2 regions of the Streptomyces sp. DS1-CR2 genome follow, and region 1 is predicted to be linked to the other one. Evidence: predicted binding sites of a transcription regulator. Region 1 holds the regulator's gene; the other holds the start of a gene.

What was found. The regulator HrcA, encoded in region 1, represses chaperone genes, less so after heat shock. The targets are predictions, from matches to a motif close to TTNGCACTCNGNNNNNCNGAGTGCNAA.
Region 2: groES (co-chaperone GroES) is a predicted target of HrcA. The motif match lies at 8,133-8,159, and genes of this name have one in related genera.

What each region holds. Positions count from the first base shown of each region.
Region 1 is NZ_CM147085.1:3,239,578-3,254,868, forward strand. It holds gene ACY0PA_RS16005 (histidine triad nucleotide-binding protein) at 1-135, opposite strand, end outside; gene ACY0PA_RS16010 (S41 family peptidase) at 225-3,509, opposite strand; gene ACY0PA_RS16015 (VOC family protein) at 3,602-3,994, opposite strand; gene ACY0PA_RS16020 (16S rRNA (uracil(1498)-N(3))-methyltransferase) at 4,015-4,758, opposite strand; gene ACY0PA_RS16025 (nitronate monooxygenase) at 4,755-5,828, opposite strand; gene dnaJ (molecular chaperone DnaJ) at 6,146-7,282, opposite strand; gene hrcA (heat-inducible transcriptional repressor HrcA) at 7,283-8,299, opposite strand; gene ACY0PA_RS16040 (MBL fold metallo-hydrolase) at 8,421-9,152, shown strand; gene ACY0PA_RS16045 (DUF3097 domain-containing protein) at 9,188-10,060, shown strand; gene hemW (radical SAM family heme chaperone HemW) at 10,074-11,306, opposite strand; gene ACY0PA_RS16055 (SpoIIE family protein phosphatase) at 11,362-13,314, opposite strand; gene ACY0PA_RS16060 (AMP-dependent synthetase/ligase) at 14,077-15,291, opposite strand, start outside.
Region 2 is NZ_CM147085.1:5,286,275-5,301,565, forward strand. It holds gene ACY0PA_RS25490 (LCP family protein) at 1-198, shown strand, start outside; gene ACY0PA_RS25495 (class I SAM-dependent methyltransferase) at 203-787, opposite strand; gene ACY0PA_RS25500 (cell wall-binding repeat-containing protein) at 954-2,957, shown strand; gene ACY0PA_RS25505 (YciI family protein) at 3,127-3,483, shown strand; gene ACY0PA_RS25510 (RNA polymerase sigma factor) at 3,540-4,805, shown strand; gene ACY0PA_RS25515 (class I SAM-dependent methyltransferase) at 4,802-6,034, opposite strand; gene ACY0PA_RS25520 (polysaccharide deacetylase family protein) at 6,126-7,073, shown strand; gene ACY0PA_RS25525 (polysaccharide deacetylase family protein) at 7,079-8,065, shown strand; gene groES (co-chaperone GroES) at 8,302-8,610, shown strand; gene groL (chaperonin GroEL) at 8,721-10,346, shown strand; gene ACY0PA_RS25540 (ester cyclase) at 10,460-11,167, opposite strand; gene ACY0PA_RS25545 (SDR family NAD(P)-dependent oxidoreductase) at 11,303-12,076, opposite strand; gene ACY0PA_RS25550 (MOSC domain-containing protein) at 12,256-12,954, opposite strand; gene ACY0PA_RS25555 (LysR family transcriptional regulator) at 13,035-14,060, shown strand; gene ACY0PA_RS25560 (WhiB family transcriptional regulator) at 14,121-14,459, opposite strand; gene ACY0PA_RS25565 (response regulator transcription factor) at 14,842-15,291, shown strand, end outside.

The DNA of each region.
Region 1 (15,291 bases):
GAGGACGTGCGTCGGCGCCTGCGGGTTGATGTCCCGGAAGGCGACGGTGGTCTCGGTCTCCCGTACCAGCGTGGCCGGGACCTCCCCCGCGACGATCTTGCAGAACAGGCAGTCGGCCTGCGGCTCTCCGGCCACGATCACGTCTCCTCACACCGTCCGGTCACTACGCCGGGAATGCTATCCGGCCCGCCGCCACCCGCGACGCCTGCCTCCAGCGACAGGCCTCACTCCCGTACGCGCGGTTCCGGAAGTTCGGGTGCCGTGCGCGCCGGGTTCTCGGCGAGCGCCGCCAGCGCGATGCGCACGGCCTCGTCGAGCTGCGGGTCGCGCCCGGCCGCGTAGTCCTGCGGGGCGGCGACCACTTCGACGTCGGGGTCGACGCCGTGGTTCTCGAGCCCCCACTCGTATCCCTCCAGCCAGGTCGCGTACTTCGGCTGGGTCACCAGCGTCCCGTCGACGAGCCGGTAGCGGCTGTCGATGCCGATGACTCCGCCCCAGGTGCGTACGCCGACCACGGGGCCGATCCCGAGCGCCTTGACCGCCGCGTTGACGATGTCGCCGTCGGAGCCGGAGAACTCGTTGGCGACGGCCACCACGGGTCCGCGGGACGCGTCGCTCGGGTAGCTGTAGGGGCGGGAGCCGCGCGGCAGGGCCCAGCCGACGACCCGGCGGGCCAGCTTCTCGACAACGAGCTGCGAGGTGTGGCCGCCTCGGTTCTCGCGCACGTCGACGATGAGCCCGTCGCGCGCGACCTCGACGCGCAGATCGCGGTGGATCTGAGCCCAGCCCGGGGCCTGCATGTCGGGCACGTGGAGATAGCCGAGGCGGCCGCCCGACTGCTCGTGGACGTAGGCGCGCCGGTCGACGACCCACGCGTGGTAGCGCAGGGGCTCCTCGTCGGCGACGGGGACGACGACCGCGTGGCGCGGGTCGCCGCCGCCGGCCGGTGAGACGGTCAGCTCGACGGGCTTGCCCGCCGTGCCCACGAGAAGCGGTCCCGGACCGGTGACGGGGTCCACGGGGCGTCCGGCCACCGCGACGATCGCGTCACCCGCGCGGACGGCGACCCCGGGCGCGGCGAGCGGCGCGTGGGCGCGCGGGTCGGACGTCTCGGTGGGCAGGACGCGGTCGATGCGCCAACTGCCGTCTTCGTGGCGGGAGATGTCCGCGCCGAGGAGGCCCTGGCGCCGGTCACCGCCGCTCCAGCCGCCGCCCGGCGTGACGTAGGCGTGCGAGGTGCCGAGTTCGCCCTGGACCTCCCACAGGAGGTCGACGAGGTCGTCGTGGGTGGCGACCCGGTCGAGGACGGGCCGGTAGCGCTCCAGGACGCCGTCCCAGTCGACGCCGTCCATGTCCGCGCGCCAGAAGTTGTCCCGCATGAGGCGGCCCGCCTCGTCGTACATCTGCCGCCACTCGGCGACGGGGTCGACGTCCTGGCGGACCCGGCTCAGGTCGACGGTGATGTTGGTGTCGCTGTCGTCGTCGGAGGAGGCACGCCGGTCGCTGGGTACGACCTTGAGCTTGCCGTCGGTCCACAGCAGGACGCGCTTGCCGTCGCCGCTGACGGCCAGGTGGTCGGCGTCGGAGGCGAGGTGTTCGATGCGCTGCTGGGCGAGGTCGTAGCGTTCGAGTTCGCTCTTGGGGTCGGGGTCGTCGGGGGTGGCCCGGGACGCGCCGAGCACGCCCTGGACCGGGTGCCGCAGCCACAGGACGCCGTCCTTCGCGGCACGCAGGGTCGTGTAGCGGGCGGCCTCGACGGGGAACGCGACGATGCGGTCGGCGAGCCCTTCGAGGTCGATACGGGTGGTGGGGGTGCCCTCGCTGTCGGGGGTCTCGGCGGCGGGGCTGTCCGGGGTCTCGAAGGGCCGTCCGTGGCGCTGGGGGCCGAACGGGGACGGCGTGGCCGCGGCGAGCGTGATCAGGTGCGGCCGCGAGCCCCCGACGAACGCGAGGTCGAAGACGTGCTCGTCGTAGACCGGGTCGAAGGAGCGCGCGGAGAGGAACGCGAGGTGTTTGCCGTCCAGGGTGAACGCGGGCGCGTAGTCCCTGAACCGCAGCGGTGTCGCCTCCGTCACCGACAGGTCGGCGGTGTTGGCGAGCTTGAGGTGGCGCAGGGGCGAGGGGCCGGGGTGCGACCAGGCGAGCCACGCCGAGTCCGGCGAGAAGACGAGATCGGTCACGTCGCCGTCCTCGCTGCGGTCGACCTCCCTGACCTCGCCGCTCTCACGCTCGACGAGCAGGACGCGCCCGTCGTGCGAGGCGACGGCGGCCCGGCTGCCGTCGGGCGCCATCGCGAGGCTCAGTACGCGGCCGAGCTGCCCGGCGGCGAGCCTGCGCGCAGTGGCGCCGGGCGAGATGCCGGTGGCGGGCGCGAACTCCAGGGCGTCGTCGCCCTCGGCGTCCGTCACCCACACCACATGTTCCTCGCCCTCGACGCGGAACGTGCGCGGGAGGCGGGCCCGTACGCCTTGTCCGGCAGCCAGCGCGCGGGCCGGACCCGAGCGGTGGGTGACCCAATGGACGGCGCCGCGCACGCAGACGGCGCTGCCGCGCGCGGTGTGGTCGGGTGTCGCGTCCCCGAACCAGCGGGCGGCGCTCACGGGGTGGGGCTGGAGGTCGACGCGCTGCCCGCCGAGGCGGATGTCGAGGCGGCGCGGCACGGCGTCCTGGGCGCCGGCCGCACTGTCGAGGGCATCCACGATCCACAGCTCACCGGCCGAGGAGTACACGACGCGCGTGCCGTCGCTCGCCGCGTGGCGGGCGTAGAAGCCTCCCCCACTCTCGGCTTCGCCCGAGCGGGAGGTGCCCCCATGCGGGGTGTGCCGGCGCAGTGAACTGCCGTCCGCGAGGGACGAGTACAGGGCGCCGACGCCTTCGTGGTCGGACAGGAAAGCCACCCGGTCGCCGACCCACATCGGGTACTCGATGTTCCCGTCGAGCTCCTCGTGGAGGCGGACGAACTCGCCGTCGCCCGCCCGGTCGATCCACAGCTTCCCGGCGGTGCCGCCCCGGTAGCGCTTCCACCAGGCGGCCTCGCGGCCCATCGGCGCGGACAGCAGGACGACCTGCCCGCCCGGCCCGGTCACGAGGTCGCCCACGGGCCCGTACGGGAGCGTGGTGGCGGGTCCGCCGTCGAGGGGTACGGCCCTCGCCCAGCTGCGGCGCAGGGACGCCTGGCCCTGGGTACTGAGCGCGAGGACCCGCCCGTCGGGGGTCCAGCCGCGCACCGTTGTCCTCGAACTGCCCCAGTACGTAAGGCGTTTGGAGGGTCCGCCCTCGACCGGGGCGATGTGCACCTCGGGGGCGCCGTCGCGGGTGGACGTCCAGGCGACGGTGGTGCCGTCGGGCGAGATCCGGGGATGGCTGACGGGGACGTTGTCGGCGCTGACACGCCAGGCGCGCCCGCCGTCGAGAGGGGCGACCCAGACGTCGTCCTCGGCGGTGAAAGCGGCCAACTCGCCGTGCAGATGCGGGAACCGGAGATATCCAGAGTGCGCTGTCCGTGTCACCCGATCACCCTAGGCACGCGCGCACGGCCAGGTCAGGGGGTTTGGTCACTTGCCCCGGGACCGCTGCGCGACGCCGGCGCCGGCGAGGGGGGTCAGCCGCGCATCAGCAGCCACTCCTGGAGCTCCACGATGTTGTCCTCGGGGTCCTTGAGGTGGGCGACCCGCATCCGGTCGGTCATCGGCGCGGGCCCGTGGAGGATCTCGGCGCCGCGCGCGACGATCTGCTCGCAGTACTCGTCCAGGTCGTCGACCCGCAGCACGACGAGGGACCGGTGCCCGTCCGGGGCGTCACTCAGATCGCCGATGACCTGCGCCATCAGAGCCCGGTCCTCGAGCGCGATGCCCGCGGAGCCCGTCGTGGGGCTGAACTTCTCGTACGGGCCGTCCTGAGCGCCCGACTGCGGCTTGAGGCCGAGCACGTCCGCGTAGAAGTGGTAACAGGCACGGAAGTCGGTGACGAGGAGTCTGACCTGGGCGAGTTCCACACGTTCCCCTCGGGGGTTGATCAGGACCAGCGGCCGGTGCGGCCGAGGAGCAGCGCCGTCGCGGCGGTCCCCGCGGTCGACGTACGCAGAACGCTACGCCCGAGCCGGTACGGGCGCGCGCCCGCCTCGGCGAACGCGGCGAGCTCGTCGGGCGAGACGCCGCCCTCCGGGCCGACCACGAGGACGATGTCCCCGGCCGTGGGCAGCTCCACCGTGGCGAGGGCGCCGCTGTCGCAGTCGCGGTCCTCGTGCAGTACGGCCGCGAAGTCCGCCGCGGCGAGCAGTGCCGCGACCTGCTTGGTCGACGCGGCGTCCGCGACGTCCGGGAAGCGCACCCGGCGGGACTGCTTGCCCGCCTCGCGCGCGGTGGCCCGCCACTTGCCGAGCGCCTTGGCGCCGCGGTCGCCCTTCCACTGCGTGATGCAGCGGGCGGCCTGCCACGGCACGATCGCGTCGACGCCGGTCTCCGTCATGGTCTCGACGGCGAGCTCGCCCCGGTCGCCCTTGGGCAGGGCCTGGACGACGGTGATCCTGGGTGCCTGCGCGGGCTCCTCCTGGGCGGGGCCCGCCGTGACGACGAGCCGGTCCTTGCCCTCGGCGGCCTCCACGACCGCCTCGGTCCAGCGCCCGCGGCCGTCGGTCAGGACGACGTCCTCACCGGCGCGCAGCCGCTTCACGGACACCGCGTGCCGTCCCTCGGCCCCGTCGAGCACGAACGTTTTGGCGGACGGCACCTCGTCGACGACGAACACCGGCGCCGTCATGCGGCACCCCGCGCGCCCAACGCGTCCTTCGCCTCCGCGAGTTCCGCCGCGAGCACCTCGACGAGCTGGCCGGCGGGCAGCTCACGGGCGAGCCGGTGGCCCTGCCCGGCCCACAGCGCCATCCCCTGCGGGTCCCCCGACTTGGCGGCGGCCTTGCGCAGCGTCGACGTCATGTGGTGGATCTGAGGGTAGGCGGCGGGCGCGTACGGGCCGTGCTCACGCATGAACCGGTTCACGAGGCCGCGCGCGGGGCGGCCCGAGAAGGCCCGGGTCAGCTCGGTCCGCACGAACAGCGGGTTCGTCATGGCCTGCTTGTGCAGGACGTTGGCGCCGGACTCGGGGCAGACCAGGAAGGCCGTGCCGAACTGTCCGGCGTCGGCGCCCGCGGCGAGCACGGCGGCGAGCTGTCCGCCGCGCATGAGTCCGCCGGTGGCGATGATCGGGATCTGTACGGCCTCGCGGACCTGGGCGATCAGCGCGATGAGTCCGATGCCGGATCCGTCGGCCTCCGGGTTGTCCCGGTGGGTTCCCTGGTGGCCGCCCGCCTCGATGCCCTGGACACACAGCGCGTCGGCGCCGGCCCGCTGGGCGGCCCGCGCCTCCTCCGCGGTGGTCACGGTGACGGCGGTGAGGGTGCCGACGCGGGCGAGGGAGTCGAGGACGTCGCGGCTCGGGCAGCCGAAGGTGAAGGTGACGACCGGTACCGGGTCGTCGAGGAGGATCGCGAGCTTCGCGTCGAAGCCGTCGTCGAGGCCGCAGTCCGGGTCCCCCAGCTGTGTCTCGTACCAGGCGGCCTCACCGGCGAGCTGGCTGGCGTAGACGGCGACGGCCGCGGGGTCCGCGTACTCGGACTGCGGCATGAAGAGATTGACGCCGAACGGCTGGTTGGTCAGCCCCCGTACCTGCTTGATCTCCTGGTACATCCCGTCGGCGGTCTTGTACCCGGCGGCGAGGAATCCGAGCCCGCCGGCCTCCGACACGGCGGCGGCGAGCTGCGGACAGGAGGCACCGCCCGCCATGGGTGCCTGCACGATCGGATAGTGACAGAGACCGGTCAGCGTGGGGGACATGACCGCATCGTGCCACGTCCCCCGCATCGGACCGAATCGGCCCTTCCGCGTGGCATGTGCCACGCGTGACGCGGGGGACCTGGTCCCTGCTTCTTGCTTACGCCGGCTCGGTCAGCGCCCGTTGAACGCATCCTTCAACCGCGAGAACAACCCCTGCTGCCCCGGCTGACTGTGCCTGCCCGGGAGACAACCCCCGGACCCCCGGCCGCCGGTCTCAGCGCCCGTTGAACGCATCCTTCAACCGCGAGAACAACCCCTGCTGCCCCGGCTGACTGTGCCTGCCCGGGAGACAACCCCCGGACCCCCGGCCGCCGGTCTCAGCGCCCGTTGAACGCATCCTTGAGCCGCGAGAACAACCCCTGCTGCCCCGGCTGGAACTGCCCGGTGGGCCGTTCCTCGCCGCGCAGCTTCGACAGCTCACGCAGTACCCGCTCCTGCTCCGGGTCCAGCTTGGTCGGCGTCAGGACCTCGACGTGCACGATGAGGTCACCGCGGCCGCCGCCGCGCAGGTGCGTGATGCCGCGCCCGTGCAGCGGGACCGACTGGCCGGACTGCGTGCCCGGCCGGATGTCGATCTCCTCCAGGCCGTCGAGCGTCTCCAGCGGCACCTTGGTGCCGAGCGCCGCGGCCGTCATCGGGATGGTGACGGTGCAGTGCAGATCGTCGCCGCGCCGCTGGAAGACGGGGTGCGGCAGCTCGTGGATCTCGACGTACAGGTCACCGGCGGGGCCACCGCCGGGGCCGACCTCGCCCTCGCCCGCGAGCTGGATCCGCGTCCCGTTGTCGACGCCCGCCGGGATCTTCACCGTGAGCGTGCGCCGCGAGCGGATGCGGCCGTCACCGGCGCACTCCGGGCACGGCGTCGGCACGACGGTGCCGAAGCCCTGGCACTGCGGGCACGGCCGCGACGTCATGACCTGGCCGAGGAAGGACCGCGTGACCTGGGACACCTCGCCGCGTCCGCGGCACATGTCGCAGGTCTGCGCGGACGTACCCGGCGCGGCACCCTCGCCGCTGCAGGTCGTACAGACGATGGCCGTGTCGACCTGAATGTCCTTGGTGGTCCCGAAGGCGGCCTCGTCCAGCTCGATCTCGAGCCGGATCATGGCGTCCTGGCCGCGGCGCGTGCGCGACCGGGGACCACGCTGGGACGCCGTTCCGAAGAACGCGTCCATGATGTCGGAGAAGTTCCCGAAGCCACCGGCGCCGAAGCCGCCGGCCCCGCCTCCGCCCGCCTGCGAGAGGGGGTCGCCGCCGAGGTCGTAGACCTGCTTCTTCTGCGGGTCCGACAACACCTCGTAGGCGGCGTTGATCTCCTTGAACCGCTCCTGTGTCTTCGGGTCCGGATTCACATCCGGGTGAAGCTCACGGGCCAGCCTGCGGAAGGCCTTCTTGATCTCGTCCTGGGAGGCGTCGCGGCGCACGCCGAGTACGGCGTAGTAGTCCGTGGCCACTTACGACTCCGCCAGGATCTGTCCGACGTAACGTGCCACTGCGCGTACTGCTCCCATCGTTCCCGGGTAATCCATGCGGGTCGGTCCGACCACGCCGAGTTTGGCGACTGCCTCGCTGCCCGAACCGTAGCCGACCGAGACCACGGAGGTGGAGCTGAGTCCCTCATGGGCGTTCTCGTGACCGATCCGTACGGCCATGCCCGAATCGTTAACCTCACCAAGGAGCTTGAGGAGCACGACCTGCTCCTCAAGGGCCTCGAGGACGGGCCGGATGGTGAGGGGAAAGTCATGTCCGAAGCGGGTGAGATTGGCGGTGCCGCCGATCATCAGCCGCTCCTCGGTCTCCTCGACGAGCGTCTCCAGGAGAGTGGAGAGCACCGTCGCGACCGTGCCGCGGTCCTCCGCGTCGAAGGACTCCGGCAGGTCCTGCACCAGCTGCGGGACGTCCGCGAAGCGGCGTCCCGCGACCCGGCTGTTGAGCCGGGCCCGCAGATCGGCGAGAGAGGTCTCGCCGAACGGCGCCGGGCAGTCGATCATCCGCTGCTCGACGCGGCCCGTGTCCGTGATCAGTACGAGCATCAGACGGGCGGCGGCGAGCGAGAGCAGCTCCACATGGCGCACGGTGGACCGCGTCAGGGACGGGTACTGCACCACGGCGACCTGCCGCGTCAGCTGCGCGAGCAGCCGCACGGTCCGGCCGACGACGTCGTCGAGGTCGACGGCGCCGTCGAGGAAGTTCTGGATGGCGCGGCGCTCGGGCCCCGTCATCGGCTTGACCGCCGTCAGCTTGTCCACGAACAGGCGGTACCCCTTGTCGGTGGGGATCCGCCCGGCGCTCGTGTGGGGCTGGGCGATGAAGCCCTCCTCCTCGAGCGCCGCCATGTCGTTGCGCACCGTCGCCGGTGAGACGCCGAGCCTGTGCCGCTCGGTGAGCGCCTTGGAGCCGACCGGCTCCTCGGTCCCCACGTAGTCCTGGACGATGGCGCGCAGCACTTCGAGCCTGCGTTCACTGAGCATTCGCGCGCACCTCCAGCTGTGTCGTCCGCGGCTGGCACTCGGTGCGGCCGAGTGCCAATGGTCTCCGGGTCAGTGTACGGCCGGTGGGTACGGGCCCGGCAAGGGCGCTAGCGTCGGACCCATGGACGACCTGGACTGGAATGAGGCGGGCTGGGAGGAGCTGTCCGCTCGGGCGGGGCGGATCCGGCTGCCGGGCTGGGACTGCACGACGGGCCTTGTGGTGGGCGACGGGGCGGCCTTGCTGATCGACACGGGTTCCTCACTTCGTGAGGGTGCGGCGCTGCGGGCGGACACCCGGCGCCTCATCGGGCCGCACGCGCGCGTGACGCATATCGCGCTGACGCACCCCCATTTCGACCATGTTCTGGGCACGGCGGCGTTCGCCGGGGTCGAGGTGTACGGCGCCGCGGGCATCGACACGGTGTTGATGCGGGGCCGCGACGAACTGCGGGCGTCCGCCGTCGCGCACGGCGTGCCGCACGAGGAGGCGGCCGATGCGGTGGACGTACTCGTCGTGCCGCACCACCGGGTGTGCGGGGAGTGGACGCTCGATCTGGGCGGCGGGCTCCAGGTGCTGCTCGCGAACGTGGGCCCGGCGCACAGCGGGCACGACCTGGCGGTCCTGGTGCCGGGCACGCCCGAGGTCGTCTTCTGCGGCGACCTGGTCGAGGAGTCGGGCGAGCCGCAGGCGGGCCGTGACGCGGTGCCGTCCCGTTGGCCGGCCGCTCTCGACCGGCTGCTGGAACTGGGCGGTGAAGACGCCGTGTACGTCCCCGGGCACGGAGCCGCGGTGAATGCGGAGTTTGTCCGTGCGCAGCGTGCCGCGCTGGCGGCGCGTTTCGGCGTGTCGTAACCGCACGGCCGTTCGCACTTCCTATCGTCTGCAGAATGCTCCCACCCGTCTCCCGCCACCACCCTTCCAACGAGGGCCCTTCGGTCCCGCAGCACCGCCTGTACTCCCCCGACTTCACCCCGCCCTGGAAGAAGCAGCAGGCCGCGCCCGAGGTGGCGGCGGACGTGGATCTCGTGGTCGAGGAGGTCACGACCGGGTTCTGCGGGGCGGTCGTCCGCTGCGAGAAGACGGCCCAGGGCCCGACGGTGACCCTGGAGGACCGCTTCGGCAAGCATCGGGTGTTCCCCATGGACCCGCGCGGCTTCCTGCTCGAAGGCCGGGTCGTCACCCTCGTACGTCCCGTGGCCGCAGCGCCCGCACGTCCCACGCGCACGGCCTCCGGGTCGGTCGCGGTCCCCGGGGCGCGGGCGCGGGTCGCGCGGGCCGGGCGCATCTATGTGGAGGGCCGGCACGACGCGGAGCTGGTGGAGCGGGTCTGGGGCGACGACCTGCGCATCGAGGGCGTGGTCGTGGAGTACCTGGAGGGCGTCGACGACCTGCCCGCGATCGTCGCCGAATTCGCTCCGGGGCCGGACGCGCGGCTCGGCGTCCTCGTCGACCATCTGGTGCCCGGCTCGAAGGAGTCACGGATCGCGGCGCAGGTCACCGGCGAGCACGCGCTGGTCGTCGGCCACCCCTACATCGACGTGTGGGAGGCCGTGAAGCCGTCGGCCGTGGGCATCCGGGCGTGGCCCCGGGTGCCGCGCGGCCAGGACTGGAAGACGGGCGTGTGCCGGGCGCTCGGCTGGCCCGAGAACACCGGCGCGGCCTGGCAGCACATCCTGTCGCGGGTGCACAGCTACCGCGACCTGGAGCCCGAACTCCTGGGCAGGGTCGAGGAGTTGATCGACTTCGTGACGCTGCCCTGACGGCTGTGCGGGCTCAGTCGACGAGGTCGCGGACGACCGCGTCGGCGAGGAGTCGGCCGCGCAGGGTGAGGACGGCGCGCCCGGACTCGTACGGGGCCGCTTCGAGCAGGCCGTCGGACAGGGCCCGGCCGGCGGCGGCGCGGCCCGCGGGCTTCAGGAGCGACAGCGGGCAGCCCTCCAGGAGGCGCAGCTCCAGCAGAATGCGCTCGACGCGCCGGTCCTCGTCCGAGAGGAGCTCGCGGCCGGCGCCGGGCGAACGTCCCTCGGCGAGGCGTCCGGCGTAGGCGCCCGGGTGCTTCACGTTCCACCAGCGCACCCCGCCGACGTGGCTGTGCGCGCCGGGGCCCGCGCCCCACCAGTCGGCGCCGCGCCAGTACAGCTCGTTGTGCAGGCAGCGCCCGGCGTCGGTGGTGGCCCAGTTCGACACCTCGTACCAGTCGAAGCCCGCCCCGCCGAGGACCTCGTCCGCGATCAGGTAGCGGTCCGCGTGGACGTCGTCGTCCGTCATCGGGACCTCGCCGCGGCGGATGCGCCGGGCGAGCTGGGTGCCCTCCTCGACGATCAGCGCGTACGCCGACACATGGTCGGGCCCGGCGCCGATGGCCGCCTCCAGCGAGGCCCGCCAGTCGTCGTCGCTCTCGCCGGGGGTGCCGTAGATCAGGTCGAGGTTGACGTGGTCGAAGCCCGCGGCGCGCGCCTCGGCGACGCAGGCCTCGGGGCGGCCGGGGGTGTGGGTGCGGTCGAGGATCTTCAGGACGTGCTGCCTGGCGCTCTGCATGCCGAAGGAGATCCGGTTGAAGCCGCCCTCGCGGAGGGTCTCCAGGTAGGCGGGGCCGACGGACTCGGGGTTGGCCTCCGTCGTCACCTCGGCGTCGGGCGCGAGCCCGAACTCGTCACGGATCGCCCCGAGCATGCGCACGAGGTCGTCGGCCGCGAGGAGCGTCGGAGTCCCGCCGCCGACGAACACGGTCCGCACCTGGCGCGGGTCGTCGCCGAGAACTTTGCGGGCGAGACGGACCTCGTCGACGAGGGTGTCTGCGTAGTTGTCACGCGAGGCGAGCACACCACCGGAGCCGCGCAGCTCGGTCGCGGTGTACGTGTTGAAGTCGCAGTAGCCGCAGCGCGTGGCGCAGTACGGGACATGCAGATAGAACCCGAGGGGCCGCTCCGCCGCCCCGGCCAGGGCGGAGGCGGGCAACGCGCCGTCATCGGGGACGGGCTCACCGTCGGGAAGTGCGGAAGGCATGGACCCATTGTCCCGCAGCCGCGAGGTGGTCCCCGCCGGTCGCGGCCGTGAGGTCTTACCGGGCCTGCAGTACCAGCAGTGCCAGGTCGTCGTCCGGTGGGCTTCCGGAGAATTCGTGGACCAGGCGTCTGATCCGTTCGGCGAGCAGAGGTGCGGTGAGGCCCGTGCAGCCGGCGAGGGCGTGGGAGAGGCCGTCGCCGTCGTCGAACTGGCGGTGCCCGTCCCGGCGCTCCGTCACCCCGTCCGTGACGCACAGGAGGGTGTCGCCGTCGTGGAGGACGAGGCTCTCGCTGGCATAGCCGGGATCGTCGACGACGCCGAGGAGCACCTGGGGCTCGGCGGCGCACTCGATCAGGCCGTCGGGCCGCAGCAGGAGCGGCAGCGGGTGTCCGGCACAGGCCAGCGTGCAGCGCATCCCGTCCTCGGTGGGCACCAGCTCCCCGTAGAGCAAGGAGAGGAAGCGGGGCGCGCCCTCGGGTGTGAGGCCCTGGCCGCCCGCAGCGGCGAGCGCGCGGGCCGCCGCGTCGGCCGCCTCCGTGGCGTCGTCGAGGAGAAGCCGGTTGAGCCGGTCGAGGACCTCGGCGACCTGGTAACCCTCGCGGGCGAGCAGCCGCAGCCAGGGCCGGGCGAGGCCGATGACGACGGCTGCCTCGGGGCCCTTTCCCTGGACGTCGCCGAGCGCGAAGCACCAGCGGCCGTCGCCGGCGGGGAACACGTCGTAGAAATCGCCGCCGGGGCCGCCCGCGTCGTGCGGCTCGTACACGAGCGCGGACTCGATGCCGGGGATCTGCGCCACGGCGGAAGGCAGCAGCCCGCGCTGGAGGATGCGGCTGATGGTGGCCTGCCGGGTGTAGCGGCGCGCCGCGCTGACGGCGAGGGCGACGCGGCGGGCGAAGTCCTCGACGAGGCCGGTGACCTCGTCGGGGAAGCGCGTCAGGCCGGCCCGTCCGATGAGGAGGGTGCCCACCGCGCGACCGCCCGTGCTGAGGCGGTAGGCGAGCGCGGCGCCGGCCGGGTCGCCGCCGAGGCTCTCGAAGGGCCACGGCACAGGGACGGCCGCGCTGCGCGCCGCGTCGGTGAGCTGCGGCGGGTCCTTCTCAAGGATCTTGCGGAGCTCCTCCATGCGGTTCTCGCTGGTGTGCCAGACGCGGGCGAGGCGGGGCGTGGCGAGGGCGCCGGTGCCGCGGCCCGCGCGGTCGGCGGCGCCCCGGTCGGGCCTGCCGTCCTCGTCGTCGAGCCAGACGGCGCACCAGTCGGCCATGCGCGGCACCAGCATCTGTCCGGCGAGTGAGGCGACCTGGTCCTCGTCGAGCTGTCCGGCGAGCAGGTCGGAGGCCTCGGCGAGGAAGGAGAGCGCGCCGCGGTTGACCCAGTCCTGGTCGTGGGGGAAGCGGCGCGGCGTGGGAGCCAGTATGTCCGCGGCGCGCAGCCCGCGCTGAAAGGTTCTTGCGCCGGGGTACGCCTCGGGGTCGTCACCGCGCCGCTCGGCTTCGTCGACGGGGAGGCGGGCCCAGACGGTCTTGGTGCCGGGCTGGTACGTGATGCCCCAGGCGTCGCAGAGCGAGGCCACGAGGCGCAGCCCACGCCCGCACTCGGGAGTGTCGGGGCCCGTGTCGATGCGGTCGCTGCGGACGGCGCGGGCGGGGTGATGGTCGGAGACCTCGATGACGAGGGCGGCGGGCTCGCACGCGCCGTCCGGGTCGTCGGTGTGCCCGGTTTCGAGGCGGCACAGCAGCTCGACATTGGTGCCGGCGTGGACCACGGCGTTCGTGACGAGTTCGCTGAGTACGACCACGGCGTCGTCGGTGAGCCGGTCGCCGCCGCCGGACGCGGCGGTCAGGCCGAGCTCGGCCCAGTCGGCGAGAGCACCCCGTACGAAGCGGCGCGCCGCAGCCGGGGCCAGCGGGTTTCCGGGCAGCGAGGTCCGCACGACGGCCGGTGCTCCCGGGGGACGGGAGGGCTCGTCGGTGGCGTACGTGGTCTCCCGTTGCATCGGAATGGACCCCACGGTGCGGCTCCTGAGCAGTTCGGGCAAAGACGCCTCAGGCGACACGGACAGAGTGACAGACCGGCCCCATCCATAAGCACCGAGTTACCGAAGTGGGCCACCTTGAGCGCGAACAGTGCTACGTGTGTTCAGGATCCGGGCCGCATCGAGGCCACCGAACTGCGTGCGCTTCTCGCCGCGATGACGTCGGCGCGGGACGGCGACTTCACCAAGGCCGCATGGCGCTGCGGGCGGGAATGCCCGGCTTCAAGGCCGGGCGTGAGGCGAGCCCGAGCCTGGACTGCACCAGGCGTGGCTTCGGTCTCAAAGGCGGCCGCCTGCACCTGGGGGGCGGCCTCGCGCTGAGCGTGGTGCGGTCGCCCTCGCGCCGAGCGTGGCGTGGTCGCCGGCGGCCCCCCGTTAATGTTTTCGGCGGTCTCCTGCAAGAGGGCCGCTGGCCTCCGGGCCCGGCATGACTGTGTCCCCCTGCACCGCAGGACCCAGCAGCTGGAACGCACGCCGGCCCGCGGGCAGCGCCAGTTCGATGCGCCGACTTCACGAAGGGAGTCGCTCGAGCGCCACTTGGCTCAGGACGCCCACCCCGACGCGAGCGACCTGAGCCACCACATCCACATCACAGAGATGAAGGAGACGCCGCGCAACATGAGGCGCCCCTGACGGGGCGCGGGGCTGTGTCTGTATGCGGCTCCGCCGAGCGGGCGCGATCAGTCACAGACTCCCCGCACCCGCCCCACCGAGCCAAGACCGGCAGACGAAAGGCGCTCACGCCTCGCGAGAGCCGGCGTACATCTCGTCGATCAGGTGCCCGTACTCACGCTCGACGACCGGCCGCTTCAGCTTCAGGCTCGGGGTCAGCTCGCCGTGCTCGATGTCGAGGTCGCGCGGCAGGAGCTTGAACTTCTTGATGGTCTGCCACTTCTGGAGGCTCAGGTTGAGCTCCTTGACGTAGCCCTCGACCAGTTCGACCGTGGCGGGGGCCGCGACCACATCGGCGTACGACGTGCCCTCCAGGCCGTTTTCCTTGGCCCACGCCAGGATGGACGGCTCGTCGAGAGCGATGAGAGCCGTGCAGAAGTTCCGGTCGGCGCCGTGCACCAGGATGTTCGAGACGTACGGGCAGACGGCCTTGAACTGACCCTCGACCTCGGCGGGCGCGATGTACTTGCCGCCCGACGTCTTGATCAAGTCCTTCTTGCGGTCGGTGATCTTGAGGTAGCCGTCGGGCGACAGCTCACCGATGTCGCCGGTGTGGAACCAGCCGTCGGACTCCAGGACCTCGGTCGTCTTCTCGGGCAGCCCGTGGTAGCCCTGCATGACGCCGGGGCCGCGCAGCAGGATCTCGCCGTCGTCCGCGATCCGCACCTCCGTGCCGGGGAGCGGCTTGCCGACCGTGCCGGTGCGGTACGCCTCACCGGGGTTGACGAAGGACGCGGCGGAGGTCTCCGTGAGGCCGTAGCCCTCCAGGATGTGCACGCCCGCGCCGGCGAAGAAGTAGCCGATGTCGGGGGCGAGCGCGGCGGAGCCGGAGACACAGGCGCGCAGCCGGCCGCCGAACGCCTCACGCAGCTTGGAGTAGACGAGCGCGTCGGCGACCTTGTGCTTGGCGCCGAGCGAGAACGGCACGCTGGCCGTGCCGGTCCTGCGGAAGTTGTCCTGGCTGACCTTCGCGTACTCGCGCGCGACCTCGGCCGCCCACTGGAAGATCTTGTACTTGGCGCCGCCGCCGGCCCGCGCCTTGGCCGCGACCCCGTTGTAGACCTTCTCGAAGATGCGCGGCACCGCGGCCATGTAGGTCGGCTGCACGACGGGCAGGTTCTCGATGATCTTGTCCACGCGGCCGTCGACGGCGGTGACGTGCCCGACCTCGATCTGCCCGGATGTGAGGACCTTGCCGAAGACGTGCGCGAGGGGCAGCCACAGGTACTGCACGTCGTCCGGGCCGAGCAGGCCGGTCGAGGCGATGGCCTTCGCCATGTA
Region 2 (15,291 bases), 2.0 Mb from region 1:
GCCCTCACCGGAAGCCTCACCACAGACACCGGCCTGGACTCCCTCGGCGAACTCCAGGGCCTGGCGGGCAGCTTGAAGGGGCTGTCGGCCGATGAGGTGAAGACAGTGATGATGCCGGTGCTCCCGGCGCCGTCCGACCCCAACCGTGTCGTCGCCGACGAGCCGGAGGCCGGAAAGCTGTGGGCCTCGCTCCGGTGACGCGTCAGGCGTTGTACGTCAACAGGTAGCGCCAGAGCAGGAGTTGACGTACCTGGCTGCCGGGGAGGAGGCGGGTGGCCTCGGTGCGGATGTCGGTGAGGGACATGTCGGGCCGGCGCACGGGGGCCTGGAGAGGAGGCGGTGCGGCGCCGCGTAGCCGTTCGCTCACGTGGACCGTGGCGCGGGCCACCGCGTTCGCGGGGACGGCCGCCAGGTCCCACCAGGTGATGCCCGCGTAGCAGCCGAGGACGAGCAGGACGCCGCCCGGAGCGAGGCCCTCGCGCAGCCGCGTCACCGTCGCGAACGGCATGTGGTGCAGGCTCGCCAGGCAGGTGATGACGTCGTAGTGGCCGCGCGGCAGGTCCGTCGTCGTCACGTCGGCGCGGCGGTAGCGGGGACCCCCGCCGATCGACTCCGCCGCGGCCACGACCTGCGGCGACGGGTCGAGCGCGTCGACCTCGTAACCGCGGCCGGCCAGGCGCCGTGCGAAGCGGCCGGTGCCGCAGCCGACGTCGAGGGCGGTACGGCCGCCGCTGGGCAGGTGGCGCAGCAGGAGGCGGTGGTAGTGATCGTTGTGGTCGAACGGCATGGGGCGCGATCCTGGCACGGGGCGTGTAGGTGGCATGTGAAGGAAAGTCATTCCCTTCCGGTCACCTGCGCCGCTACAGTGACGCAGCTGTCGTACAGGAACGTGAGGTTTCCGTTCCGCGTCGGGGAGACGAACGACGGTCCTTCGGACACTCTTGTGGGGGCACATGAAGATTCGCAGATGCCGCGTGCTCGCGGCATTGGGCACCACCGTCGCTCTGGCGGCGGGCATGGCGGCGCCGGGGGCGGCCGCCGCCGAGCCGGTCACGTGGCAGGCCACGGACGGCACGCTGATGTTCCTCAACGGCGCGCTGAACGTGCTGCAGACGCACGAGCTCGGCACCAGCACGTACACCGACTTCCTCGCCGGCGCGGCGGAGCCCGCGTGGTCGCCGGACGGCAGCCGGGTCGCGTACGTGAAGGACGGCAGGGTCGAGACGCGCCGCTACACGGGCTCCACCTTGGTGAAGATTCCTGAGCGCGACAGCTCGGTGCGCGGCGTGGCCCACCCGACGTTCCTGTACGGCGGCGGCACCGTTGTCTACTCGGGCGACGGCCGGCTGCGGTACGCGCCGTCCGACGGCTCCGGCTACGGGCAGCCGCTGTTCTCCACGACGGAGGACGGCTGCGACCGCGCGCCGAGCGCCTCGGTGAACGGCCTGATCGCCTTCGTCCGTACGGGCGACACCTGCGGTACGACGACCGGTTCCGCGATCTGGCTGTACGACGCGAACACCGGCGGCTTCACCAAGCTCACCGACGTCGGCCAGGACCCCGCGATCTCGCCCGACGGCACGCAGGTCGCCTTCGTGCGGGAAGCGGGCGGGCTGACCAGGCTCTTCGTCATCGGCGTCGACGGTACGGGCGAGCGCCAGCTCACCTTCAGCGACGCCGCCTACACCCCGTCCTGGTCGCCGAGCGGCACGCGCATCGCGTTCAACAACGGCTACGACGAAGACGCGTCGGCGACCCGCATCGTCGATGTGAAGAGCGGCGACGTCACGACGATGCCGAACCCCTCCAGCACCTCGTCCACCACGGACATCGCCTGGCAGCCGCTGCGCCACAACGACACCGCGCGGGTGTGGGGCGCCGACTCGCCGGGCACCAACGCCGCCGTGTCCCGCTGGAGCTGGAACAGCGTCGGACAGAGCGAGCCCGGCCTCGTCGACGCCAGGACGGCCGTGCTGGTCAGCCAGGACAGCCCGTCCTACGCGCTCACGGCCCAGTCGCTCGGCGGCCAGAAGCAGGGCCCGGTCCTGATGACGCCGAAGTCGTCGCTGTCGACCGCGGTCCAGAGCGAGCTGAAGCGCACGCTCAAGCCCGGCTCGACCGTCTATCTCGTCGGCGGCACGGACATCCTCTCCAGCGCGGTGGCCACCAAGGTCACCTCGCTCGGCTTCACCCCGAAGCGGCTGGCGGGCACCTCGCGCTACTCGACGTCGGTGGCCGTGGCGAAGGCGGTCACCGGCGCGCCCAAGTACGTGTTCCTCGCCACCGGCACGGACTACCACTCGGCGATCGCGGCCTCGGTGGCGGCGGGCGCGCTCGGCTACGGCGGCAAGGGCACCGTCGTCCTCAACGACGGCAACTCGCTGACATCCTCGGTGAAGTCGTACCTCAACTCGCTCGACCCGGACACGACCATGGTCATCCCGGTCGGCGCGTCGGCGAAGTACGCGCTCACGCACACCGCGTTCTCCCACTGGCCCGACCGCTGGTCGTACTACCCGGTCTCGGGCAGCGGCCACGACGGGACCTCGGTGGCGCTGGCCAGGTTTTGGTGGTCCTCGCCGCACCAGGTGGGTCTCGCCTCGACGAGCAGCTGGCGCGGCGGGGTCTCCTCGGCCACCGGGCAGCTCTGGTACGGGCCCGTGCTGTGGACCGACGAGACGACCCTGACGGACGCGGACGCGACCTATCTGCGTTCGCAGGCCGCCGGTCTCCAGCACGTCATCGCGTACGGCGGCACCGGTTCGGTGTCGGCGTCCGAACTCGCGGCCGCCGGTTCCGCGGTCAGCGCGAGAAGCTCGCTCGTGGACTACTTCCCGTACTACAAGGGCGTGGCTCCGGCGGGAACGGCGACGACGCGGCAGTCCGAGCGGCCGGCAGCCTCCGTGGCGCCGCAGCCGCAGCCGCAGGCCCGCTCGCTGAAGACCACCGTCGAATAGGCATCACAGCAGGTCGCAGCCCCGGGCGGACACATCCGCTCGGGGCCTGCGACCTGCCGGAGAAAATTCCCGAAGTGAATGCGGCGCGCGTGTCGATTCGCCGGTCTCCCGTTCGACGCGTAAGTGAGAGCGGGGAGAAGCCCCGACCGCACCGAACGAGGAGTCCACCATGCCGCGCTACATGACCTTGGTCCGTATCGACGAGAGCAAGGCCCCCGCCGAGGGCCCCAGCGAGGCTCTGATGCAGCGCATGGGCGAGCTGATCGAGGAGATGACCAAGGCCGGCGTGCTGCTCGACACCGGGGGCCTCCACCCGTCGTCCGAGGGCACCCGCATGCACTACGAGAACGGCGAGATCACCGTCACCGACGGGCCCTTCACCGAGTCCAAGGAGGTCATCGGCGGCTACGCGATCATCCAGGCCAAGGACCGGGCCGAGATCCTGGAGTGGACCAAGCGCTTCCTGAAGGTGCACGAGGAGCACTGGACGGTCACCTCCGAGATCCGGGAGATCGCTGAGGGCTGAGCCACGCCGGACAGGCCCTTGGCCGCCGTACGGCCGGGGGTGTCTGATGGTGGGCCGTGACAGCAGAACGTACTGCCGAAGCGGCCCACGCCATCGAGACCGTCTTCCGTCTGGAGGCGCCCCGCATCATCGCCGGCGTCACGCGCATCGTCCGGGACGTGGGGCTCGCGGAGGAACTCGCGCAGGACGCGCTGGTCGCCGCCCTGGAGCAGTGGCCGGACGAGGGGGTTCCCGACAACCCGGGCGCGTGGCTCATGGCCACCGCCAAGCACCGGGCGATCGACCTCGTGCGCCGCAAGGAGCGGTACGCGCGCAAGCTCGCGGAGGTCGGCCGCGGCCTGGAGGCCGCGCCGACCCGTCCGGACGAGCCCGCGGACCCGGACGACATCGACGACGACCTGCTCCGCCTCGTTTTCACGGCCTGCCACCCGGTCCTGTCCGCCGAGGCCCGGGTCGCGCTCACGCTGCGGCTGCTCGGCGGCCTGACCACCGCCGAGATCGCCCGCGCGGTCCTGGCCCCCGAGGCGACGGTCGCCCAGCGCATCGTGCGCGCGAAACGCACCCTCGCCACGAAGAACGTCGCCTTCGAAGTGCCCTACGGGCCCGAGCGGGCGGCCCGCCTCGGCTCGGTCCTCGAGGTCATCTACCTGATCTTCAACGAGGGGTACGCGGCCACGGCCGGCGACGACTATCTGCGCCCCGGCCTGTGCGAGGACGCGCTGCGGCTCGCCCGGCTCCTGGCCGGCCTGATGCCGAAGGAGCCCGAAGTGCACGGCCTGGCCGCCCTGTTGGAGCTCCAGGCCTCGCGCTCGGCCGCCCGTACGGGGCCTTCGGGCGAGCCCGTCCTGCTCAGGGACCAGGACCGTACGCGCTGGAACCAGCTCCTGATCCGGCGCGGGTTCGCCGCGCTCGGCCGCGCGGACGCCGTGTCCACGGGGGGCGGGCCCGGGCCGTACGCCCTCCAGGCCGCGATCGCCGCCAGCCACGCGCACGCCCACACGTACGCGGAGACGAACTGGGAGGGGATCGCGACTCTGTACGGGCTGCTCGCCGCCAGGGCGCCGTCCCCCGTCGTCGAGTTGAACCGGGCGGTGGCGGTGTCCATGGCCGAGGGGCCCGCGGCCGGTCTCGCCCTGGTCGACGCCCTGGCCGGCGAACCGGCGCTGCGCGACTACCACTTGCTGCCGAGCGTGCGCGGAGACCTGCTTGAACGGCTCGGGCGGTACGAGGAGGCGCGGGCCGAGTTCGAGCGGGCCGCTTCGCTGACCCGGAATGAGCGGGAGCGGGAGCTGCTGCTGGCTCGGGCGGAGGGGTGCCGTTAGGGCGTCGCTCCGCGCCGGGCGGCGGTGGGTTCACCCGTGGCCGGCTGCGCGGGCGCGCCCAGCAGCATCGTCGGGGCGCCCGCGACGCGGGTCAGGAAGACCGTCAGCGCGTTCGGGCCGTGCCGCTTCGGCAGGGCCTTGCGGCGCAGCTCCTCCGGCTCCACCGCCGACCCCCGCTTCTTCACCGTCAGGATCCCGACCTCGCGCTCCCGCAGCAGCGCCTTCAACTTCTTTACGTTGAAGGGGAGTTGGTCCGTGATCTCGTAGGCCGTGGCGTACGGCGTCGCGCGCAGCGTGTCGGACGTGACGTAGGCGATCGTCTCGTCGATCAGCCCGCCCCCGACCTCCTGGGCCACGTCGGCGACCAGGTGGGCGCGGATGACGGCGCCGTCGGGCTCGTACAAGTACCGCCCCACGGGCCGTACTCCGGGGTCGGGGAGGCCGTGGCCGGTGAGTGCGCGCGGCCCGGGGAGCAGCGTCGCCCGCATGCGGCCCGGCTCGGTGCCGAACCAGAGCACGGCCTCCTTCACGTCCCCGCCGTCCGAGATCCACTCGGCGTCGGCCGCGCCGGGGATCGCTTCGTGGGGGATGCCGGGCGCGATCTTCAGGGCCGCGTGCCGGGCCCCGAGCGCCGCGCCGACCGCCCAGGACAGGGGTGGGGAGTACGCCTCCGGGTCGAAGATCCGGCCGCCTCCCTTGCCGCCGGCCCGGCGCGCGGGGTCGACGAACACGGCGTCGTACGGCTGCGTGTCGACCTCGGTGACATCGGCCTCGCGGACCTCGATCAGCCCGTCGAGGCCCAGGGCCTGAGCGTTCGCCCGGGCGACTTCGCAGGTCAGGGGGTCGCGGTCGACGGCGAGTACGGAGATCCCGGCGCGGGCCAGCGCGATCGCGTCGCCGCCGATGCCGCAGCACAGATCGGCGACGGAGCGCACCCCGAGCGCCGTGAACTCCTGCGCGCGGTGGGTGGCGACGCTCGTGCGGGTCGCCTGTTCGACGCCGTTCGCCGTGAAGTACATGCGGGGGGCGTCCGCCTCGCCGAACTTGGCCGCGGCGCGCTGGCGCAGCCGGGCCTGCGCGATGGCCGCCGAGACGAGCTCCGCCGGGTGGTCGCGGCGCAGCCGGGTGGCGACGGCGAGCTCCTGGCCGGGGGTGACGTCCCGTACGTCGTCGAGGAGCGCCTGGCCCTCCGCGGAGAGCAGCGAACTGAAGGAGGCGAGGTCGTTCACCAGGCCCATTGTGGGCCAGTCGGTGGACGGTGCGCGCCCGGCCGCGGTGTCGGGCTCTGATCGGCGCCGTGAGCTGCGAGGATCCGGCGCCATGCGACTTGTACGACAAAACGACGAAAGGGCCATGAAGGGGACGTCGGGCCGAGGGGTCCGGCACGGCCGTACGCGGGCCGGCCTCGCCGTGCTCGCCGCCTGCGCGGTCGCCTCCGGGTGCGCCGGGTCCGTCGGCACGGAGGCCGTCCGGCCGACGCCCGGCCGGCAGCCCCTCCACGGGCCGCCTGCCCGCGCCCTCGACTCCTACGGGGGCAAGCCGGGCGCCGCCCAGGCCGCCCGGGTCGCGATGGCCAAGAAGTGGCGCCTCGCCGAACCGCCGCTCCTCGCGCCGCCCCCGCCTGCCCGCAAGCCGGTGATCAGGGCCCGCAAGGGCTTCGAGGTCCCCGGTCAGGAGGATCTGCCGCCCGTCTTCACGACCGTGCCCACCAAGGACAAGGTCGTGTTCCTCACCATCGACGACGGCTCCGAGAAGGACCCGGCGTTCCTGAAGATGATGAGCGACCTGAAGATCCCGTACACCGCCTTCCTCAGCAACTACCTGGTGGAGGACAACTACGGCTACTTCAGGAAGATGCAGTCCCGCGGCGTCACCCTGAACAACCACACGCTGACGCACCCGTACCTGCCCGGCCTGTCCTACGCGGGGCAGAAGCGCGAGATCTGCGGCATGCAGGACATCATGGAGGAGGAGTACGGCAAGCGGCCCGTCCTCTTCCGCCCGCCCTACGGCAACTACAACCGGGACACGCTGCGCGCCGCCAGGTCCTGCGGCATCAAGTACGCGCCGATCTGGAACGAAGAGGTGTTCGTCGACCACGTCGAGTGGCGCGAGGTGGACCAGGACCTGCACCCCGGCGACATCATCCTGACCCACTTCCGGGGCCGCGAGGAGTGGGAGGGCACCATGCCCGACATGGTCCGCCGGCTCATGAAGTACGTCACCGACAAGGGGTACGCGGTGGCCCGGCTGGAGGACTACCTGTGAAGTCCGTGCGGGCGCGACGGGCCCCCGCGCGCACCTGGCCCCGGCGGCTGCTCGCCGCCGCCCTGGCCGCCGGTGTCCTCGCACCCGCGCTGCTCACCGGGTGCGCCCCGTCCGTGGACCCGATCGAGCGGCTCAGCAGGAAGGCGGCCGAGAAGGTCCAACACTCGCGCCACCCGGCACCGACGGCCACACCGGCCATCGGTGTGGGGCCCGGGTCGTCCTGGGGTGCGCTCGGCGCCGGGGAGGCGGCAGCTGGAGGGCCTGCTCACGCCGCGCCTCTCAACTCCCCTCAGGGCGGCGCCACTGCGGACGCCTATCGCCGCTGGGGGCTCTCCGCGCCGCTCGCCCCGGCGCCCGGACCTCCGGCACGCCACGCGGCCGGGACCGGCCCGGGCTCGTACACACTCCCGCCCGTCGTGGACCACGTCCGGACCAAGGACCGCGTCGTCTTCCTGACCTTCGACGACGGCGTGGACCGCGACCCGCACTTCGCCGACATGGTCCGGGACCTGAGGCTGCCCGTCAGCGTCTTCCTCACGGACGGCGTGGCGGGCCCCGGCCACGACCACTTCGGCACGCTGCGGGCCCTCGGCGCGGGCGTGCAGAACCAGACCCTGAACCACCACTTCCTGCCCCCGCTCCCGTACGCCGAGCAGCACGCCGAGATCTGCGGCCAGCAGGACCGGCTGAAGAACCGCTTCGGCACCCGCCCCCGCCTCTTCCGCCCGCCCTTCGGCGCGTACGACCAGGACACCTTGCGCGCGGCCGTCACGTGCGGGATCGACGCGGTCGTCCTGTGGCGCGCCTCGACGCGGGGCGAGGACCTGAGTTACGTGGGCGGGCACCGGCTGCGTCCCGGCGACATCGTCCGGGCCGGGTTCAGTGACCGTGCCGGGCCGCGCGGGGCGACGCTCACCGGGGTGACGGCGCGGCTGCTGCGCCGTATCCAGGCCCAGGGGTTCACGGTGGGGAGGCTCGAGAACTACCTGTGAGGGAGGGGCCGGAGGGGCTTTGGCGGACGGGCCGCGGGGGCCGTGCGGAGGACTCGCCCTCAGTGAATTGGCACTCCGCTTGACCGAGTGCTAATCGCAGTCATAGTCTCAGGCCTGGCACTCCCCACTGGAGAGTGCCAATAGCGACGGGCAGGTCCGGCACCCGCGACGACGGATCCACCTGGTCGCCACCTCAGACAGTTAACCCCGTGATCTCCGAAGGGGGAGGTCGGATCGTGACGACCACCAGCTCCAAGGTTGCCATCAAGCCGCTCGAGGACCGCATTGTGGTCCAGCCGCTCGACGCCGAGCAGACCACCGCCTCAGGCCTGGTCATCCCGGACACCGCGAAGGAGAAGCCCCAGGAGGGCGTCGTCCTCGCCGTGGGCCCGGGTCGCTTCGAGAACGGTGAGCGCCTGCCGCTCGACGTGCAGACCGGCGACATCGTGCTGTACAGCAAGTACGGCGGCACCGAGGTGAAGTACAACGGCGAGGAGTACCTCGTCCTCTCGGCTCGCGACGTGCTCGCGATCGTCGAGAAGTAATTCACCCACTGTTTTAGTTCTGCGCCCCTGGCACCCCGCTACTCAGCTGCGACTTTTCTCAGCATGCCGGGCGTCGGGGGCGCAGTTCGTTCGAGAGGACTAACAGCTCCATGGCGAAGATCCTGAAGTTCGACGAGGACGCCCGTCGCGCCCTCGAGCGCGGCGTCAACAAGCTTGCCGACACGGTCAAGGTGACGATCGGCCCCAAGGGCCGCAACGTCGTCATCGACAAGAAGTTCGGCGCTCCCACCATCACCAACGACGGTGTCACGATCGCCCGTGAGGTCGAGATCGACGACCCGTACGAGAACCTCGGCGCCCAGCTGGTGAAGGAGGTGGCGACCAAGACCAACGACATCGCGGGTGACGGCACCACCACCGCCACCGTGCTCGCCCAGGCCCTGGTCAAGGAAGGCCTGCGCAACGTCGCCGCCGGCGCCTCCCCGGCCGCTCTGAAGAAGGGCATCGACGCCGCGGTCAAGGCCGTGTCCGAGGAGCTCCTCGCGACCGCCCGCCCGATCGAGGACAAGGCCGACATCGCCGCCGTCGCCGGTCTGTCCGCCCAGGACTCGCAGGTCGGCGAGCTCATCGCCGAGGCGATGGACAAGGTCGGCAAGGACGGTGTCATCACCGTCGAGGAGTCCAACACCTTCGGGCTCGAGCTGGACTTCACCGAGGGCATGGCCTTCGACAAGGGCTACCTGTCTCCGTACTTCGTGACGGACCAGGAGCGCATGGAGGCCGTGCTCGAGGACCCGTACATCCTGATCAACCAGGGCAAGATCTCCTCCATCCAGGACATGCTGCCGCTGCTGGAGAAGGTCATCCAGGCCGGTGGCTCCAAGCCGCTCCTGATCATCGCCGAGGACGTCGAGGGCGAGGCCCTGTCGACCCTGGTCGTGAACAAGATCCGCGGCACGTTCAACGCCGTCGCCGTCAAGGCGCCCGGCTTCGGTGACCGCCGCAAGGCGATGCTCGGCGACATGGCCACCCTCACCGGTGCCACCGTCATCGCCGAGGAGGTCGGCCTCAAGCTCGACCAGGCCGGTCTGGACGTGCTCGGCACCGCCCGCCGCGTGACCATCACCAAGGACGACACCACGATCGTCGACGGTGGCGGCAACAAGGCCGACGTCGAGGGCCGCGTCAACCAGATCAAGGCCGAGATCGAGAACACGGACTCCGACTGGGACCGCGAGAAGCTCCAGGAGCGCCTTGCGAAGCTCGCCGGCGGCGTCTGCGTCATCAAGGTCGGTGCCGCGACCGAGGTCGAGCTCAAGGAGAAGAAGCACCGTCTGGAGGACGCCATCTCCGCGACCCGCGCCGCGGTCGAGGAGGGCATCGTCTCCGGTGGTGGCTCCGCTCTGGTGCACGCCGTCAAGGTCCTCGAGGGCAACCTCGACAAGACCGGCGACGAGGCCACCGGTGTCGCGGTCGTGCGCCGCGCCGCCGTCGAGCCGCTGCGCTGGATCGCCGAGAACGCGGGCCTCGAGGGCTACGTCATCACCTCGAAGGTCGCCGAGCTCGACAAGGGCCAGGGCTTCAACGCCGCGACCGGCGAGTACGGCGACCTGGTCAAGGCCGGCGTCATCGACCCGGTCAAGGTCACCCGCTCCGCCCTGGAGAACGCCGCGTCCATCGCTTCGCTGCTGCTCACGACCGAGACCCTGGTCGTCGAGAAGCCGGCGGAGGAGGAGTCCGAGGCCGCCGGCCACGGGCACGGCCACTCCCACTAGTGCACTGAGCACTTAGGGGCGCCGGTCGCACTGGCGTCTGTTCGTACGAGGCCCGGTTCCGCGCTTGTCGCGGGGCCGGGCCTCGGCGTTGCGTCCCGCGACACGGCCGCCGGTCAGCTCTCGAGTTCGTCGAGCGCGCCGAGCTGGGCCATCAGCCCCAGCCGGTCGTTGTGCCACCAGCCCTCGGCGATCTTCCCGTCCTCCTGGAACCGGAAGATGGTCGCGCCGGTCATCGTGACCTGCTTGCCCGTCGCCGGGATCCCCATGAAGTCGCCGTTGTGCTCGGCGCTGAAGGTCCACCGTGTGCACACCCGGTCGCCTTCGGTGATCTGGTCGTCGACGGTGAACTCGAAGTCGAACCCGCCGCGGTACATCTCGATCTCGCGCCGCATCGCGTCGAGACCGATGGTGTCCGTCACGTTGCCGGGATCGTGGTCGTGGTAGTCCTGCGCGAGCAGGCCGTCGAGCGGCGGCAGTTCACCCTCGGTGGCGACCGTCTCGAAGAACCGGCGAGCGTTGCCCGCGTACAACTGCTCGTCCCGCACCACGTCCAGATCGGTGAACGTGGGCATCTCGTCGCAGAGGGCGACCATTTCCCGGAAGATCGTGTCGGTCTCGGGAAGGTTCGAGTTCCGCATGGCCTCCTCGTACGACGGGAACTCGACGATCTCGATGAAGTGGGTGTCGTCGGACCGGTCCTTGCCGATGACGCTGTGCGTCGCGGTCCGCTTCCCGTGGGTCTTCTCCGCCCATGTGTCCATGAGCTGGTTCATCTCGTCGAATCGGCTGGTCTTGCAGTCGATGACCTGTACAAACGTCATGACGCCGCCTCCGGCCCCCCTGCGCCCCCCTGCGTAAGGTCCGGACAGCTCCATCTTCCCACCGCCGTGTAACGAGCCGGCGGGAACGGGCGAGGAGCCGAGGCAGCCCTGCCCCGGCCCCGAACTCGCCGCGCGCTACTGAGGCCCGTACTTGCGACCCGTCTTCGCCGTGACCCCGCCGAGCAGCCCGCGCGGCGCCAGCTTCACGACGCCCATCAGCGTCTTGTACCGCGGATCCGGGATCGACAGCGACTTGCCGCGCGCCAGGTCGGCGAGCGCCGCCGCCACCAGCTTGTCGGCGTCGAGCCACATCCACTTGGGGATGTTGTCGGTACCCATCGCGGCCCGCTCGTGGAACTCCGTACGGACGAAGCCCGGGCAGAGCGCCATCAGCCGCACACCACTGCCGGCCAGGTCCCGCGCCGCGCCCTGCGTGAACTGCACGACCCACGCCTTCGACGCGCCGTACGTCCCGCGCGGCACGAACGCCGCCACCGACGCCACGTTCACCACGCCGCCCCGGCCCCGCTCACGCATCGGCGCCACCGCGGCGGACGTGAGCCGCAGGACCGCCTCGCAGTGCACCTTCAGCATCGTCAACTCGTCGGCGAGCGGGACCTCCAGGTACTGGCCCTTGTTCCCGAAGCCCGCGTTGTTGACCAGCAGGTCCACCGGACGCTTACGGTCGCTCAGCCGTGCCTCGACCGCGCCGATGCCCTCGTCGGTGGCGAGGTCGGCCGTGAGCACCTCGGCCTCGATGCCGTGCCGGTCGTGGAGCTCGGTGGCCTGCTCCCGCAGCCGCTTGGTGTCACGCGCCACCAGGACGAGGTCGTGGCCGTCCGCGGCGAGCCGGCGCGCGAACGCGGCACCGATCCCCGAGGTGGATCCCGTAATCAGAGCGGTAGTCATGGGGCCAGGTTAGGGGTGTCCGGCCATGATCCGCCGGACGCCCCCCAGCGATCGCCGTGGACATGACCACGCTCGAGAGCCCCCCGCGTTGTCCCTACGAGTGTCGCAACCGCCGTGCGGCGAGGACCACAACCGCCGTGCGGCCCACGCCCGTTACCGCCACGCGGCCCACGCCCGCTCTACCCCTGCGTCGCGTCGCCGGCCGCACCCCCGTCTCCGTACTTGGCCACGTACAGACGAGCCGTCTCGACGGCCTCGGGGTCGAGCGCGTCCGCTGCGACGAGCAGCCGCGGCAGCAGCTCCCGCTCGGTCGTGACGGCGCGGAACTGGAAGGCGACGGTCACCCCGTGGTCGGGCCGGTGCACGATCTCGATCGTGTCGCCCGCCCGGATCGCGCCCGGCTCGATCACCCGCAGATACGCGCCCGGTGCGGCCCGTGCGGTGAAACGCTTGACCCACCCCTTCTCGCCGAGGTGGCCCTGGAACGTGCGGCAGGGGATCCGGCCGGAGGCGACCTCGAGGATCAGGTCGGAGCCGATGCGCCAGCGCTCGCCGATCTTCGCGCCCGTCACGTCGACACCCTCGGTCGTGAGGTTCTCGCCGAACGAGCCGTTGCGCAGATCGTGTCCGAGCGCGCCCTGCCACTCGTCGAGGTCCTCGCGGGCGAAGGCGTAGACCGCCTGGTCGTCGCCGCCGTGATGGCGCATGTCGCACACGGCGTCCCCTTCGAGTCCGCTGGCGCCGACCCCCTTGGGCCCGGGCGCCGCCACCCGGACGGGGCCCGGCACCGGCTGCTTGTCGATTCCGGTCACGCCCTCGGCCTGGTCGGTGTGCTCGCTGGCCTCGGGGCGACCCACATTCAGAGACAGAAGCTTCATGACGGCACGCTAAGCGACGCGGCGCCAAAGCAGCGACGCAATATTTCCCGTTGCATCCAAGGCTCCCTTATGCTTGAGGAATGATCGAGGCCCGTCACCTCCGTGTCCTGCGCGCCGTGGCCGCCACCGGCTCCTTCTCGGCGGCCGCCCGCGAGCTCGGCTGCACCCAGCCCGCGGTCAGCCAGCAGATGAAGGCCCTCGAATCCTCGGCGGGCACCCCGCTCCTCATCCGCACCGGCCGCGAAATGCGCCTCACTCAGGCGGGTGAAGCCCTGGTGCGGCACGCGGCGGGAATCCTGGCCGGGCTGACCGCGGCGGAGGAAGAAGTCGCCGCCATCGCGGGCCTGCGCGCCGGCCGCGTCCGCCTCGTCTCCTTCCCGAGCGGCAGCTCCACGCTCGTCCCCACCGCGCTGGCCGCCCTGCGCGCCGCGCACCCCGGCACCCGCGTCTCCCTCGTGGAGGCGGAGCCGCCGCGCTCGGTCGAGATGCTGCGCGAGGGCGACTGCGACGTGGCCCTGGCCTTCCGGTACGAGGGGCGGCGCGAAGCGCCTCCGCAGAGGGGTGGTGGCGGGAGACGGGAGGGCGAGGGGCGGCGCGAAGCGCCTCCGCAGAGGGGCGGTGGCGGGAGACGGGAGGGCGAGGGGGCGCAGGCCGCGGAGGACTGGGATGACCTCGTCGTACGTCCACTGCTCGCCGACCGTCTGGTCGGTCTCGTCCCGGAGGGGCACCGTCTCGCCACGTCGGACGCGGTCTCCATCGGCGAGCTGGCCGATGAGCCCTGGATCGCGGGCTGCCCGCGCTGTCGCCGGCAGCTGGTGGAGGTCTGTGAGGGTGCGGGATTCACTCCGCGCATCGACTTCGCGACCGACGACTATCCGGCGGTGATCGGTCTGGTCGGCGCGGGCCTCGGTGTGGCGGTCCTGCCGGAGCTCGCCATCGAATCCGTACGCCCCAAGGGTGCACGCACAGTGACGGTGGAGCCGCCTGTGCAGCGCGAGATCGTCGCCCTCACACTGCCCGACCTGGCCCAGGTGCCGGCCGTGGCAGCCACGCTCGACCACCTGGTGCGGGCCGCGGCCGCTGATCGGGCCCTGACGAACCCGTGATCGGGCCCTGACAAGCCCGCGGGCACGCCACTGCGTGCCCACCGTGAAGAAACGTTTCCGTCAATTGTTCGCCACGGGCGGGGCGCCGCCCGCCGACGCCGGCGCGGCGGCGACGAGCCGGTTGCGGGCGCGGCCCATGAGCTCCTCGCGCTCGTCCTCGGTCAGCCCGCCCCACACGCCGTACGGCTCGCGCACCTGGAGTGCATGAGCAGCGCACTCCGCGCGCACCGGACACCTCATGCAGACCTCTTTGGCCGAGTTCTCGCGGGCACTGCGCGCCGCTCCCCGCTCCCCCTCCGGATGGAAGAAGAGCGAGCTGTCCACCCCGCGGCAGGCCGCGAGGAGCTGCCAGTCCCATAGATCTGCGTTCGGTCCGGGAAGGCGGGAGAAATCTGCCATTGCTGTGTCCCCTTGTAGCCGTTCTGACGCGGATACGGTGCCCAAGAACCGTACATCTACTGTCTAAGGAGATGAAAATATGACTCATTGCGAATCTAGCCGCAGACACCACTGAAAGTGAAGAAAAACGGCTAAATGGGGCATGCCTTGTGGCGAAACCTTGTGGGTCGCTTGCGCCGACTGCTCTGTATCCGGTCCCTCACGTAGAGTGCCGAAGCAGACCGCCGAACCCGTAACTCTTTCGGGTGACCGTCGTTGAGAGTGCGGAGGCGGTTGAAAGAACAAGCGCTCGGGCATGTGTCCGAGAGCGTCGACCGCACAGGTGACGATTCGTACCAGCCTGGAGGCCCAAGGTGACGCGCATCAGCTGCGGAGGACGGTCATGACATCCGTCCTCGTCTGCGACGACTCCCCGCTTGCCCGAGAAGCGCTCCGCCGCGCGGTCGCGACCGTCCCCGGCGTGGAGCGCGTGACGACCGCGGCCAACGGCGAGGAAGTCCTCCGCCGCTGGGGCGCCGACCGCTCGGACCTGATTCTGATGGACGTACGCATGCCCGGTCTGGGCGGCGTCGAGACGGTCCGGCGGCTGCTGTCCGCCGATCCCGGTGCGCGCATCATCATGCTCACCGTGGCCGAGGACCTGGACGGTGTCGCGCTCGCCGTCGCGGCCGGTGCCCGCGGCTATCTGCACAAGGACGCATCGCGCGCCGAACTGCGTGCCACGGTCACGCAGGCGCTCGCCGACCCGACCTGGCGGCTCGCGCCGCGCAGACTGCGGTCGGCCGAGATGGGTGCGGCGCCGACGCTCACGGCGCGTGAGATCCAGGTGCTC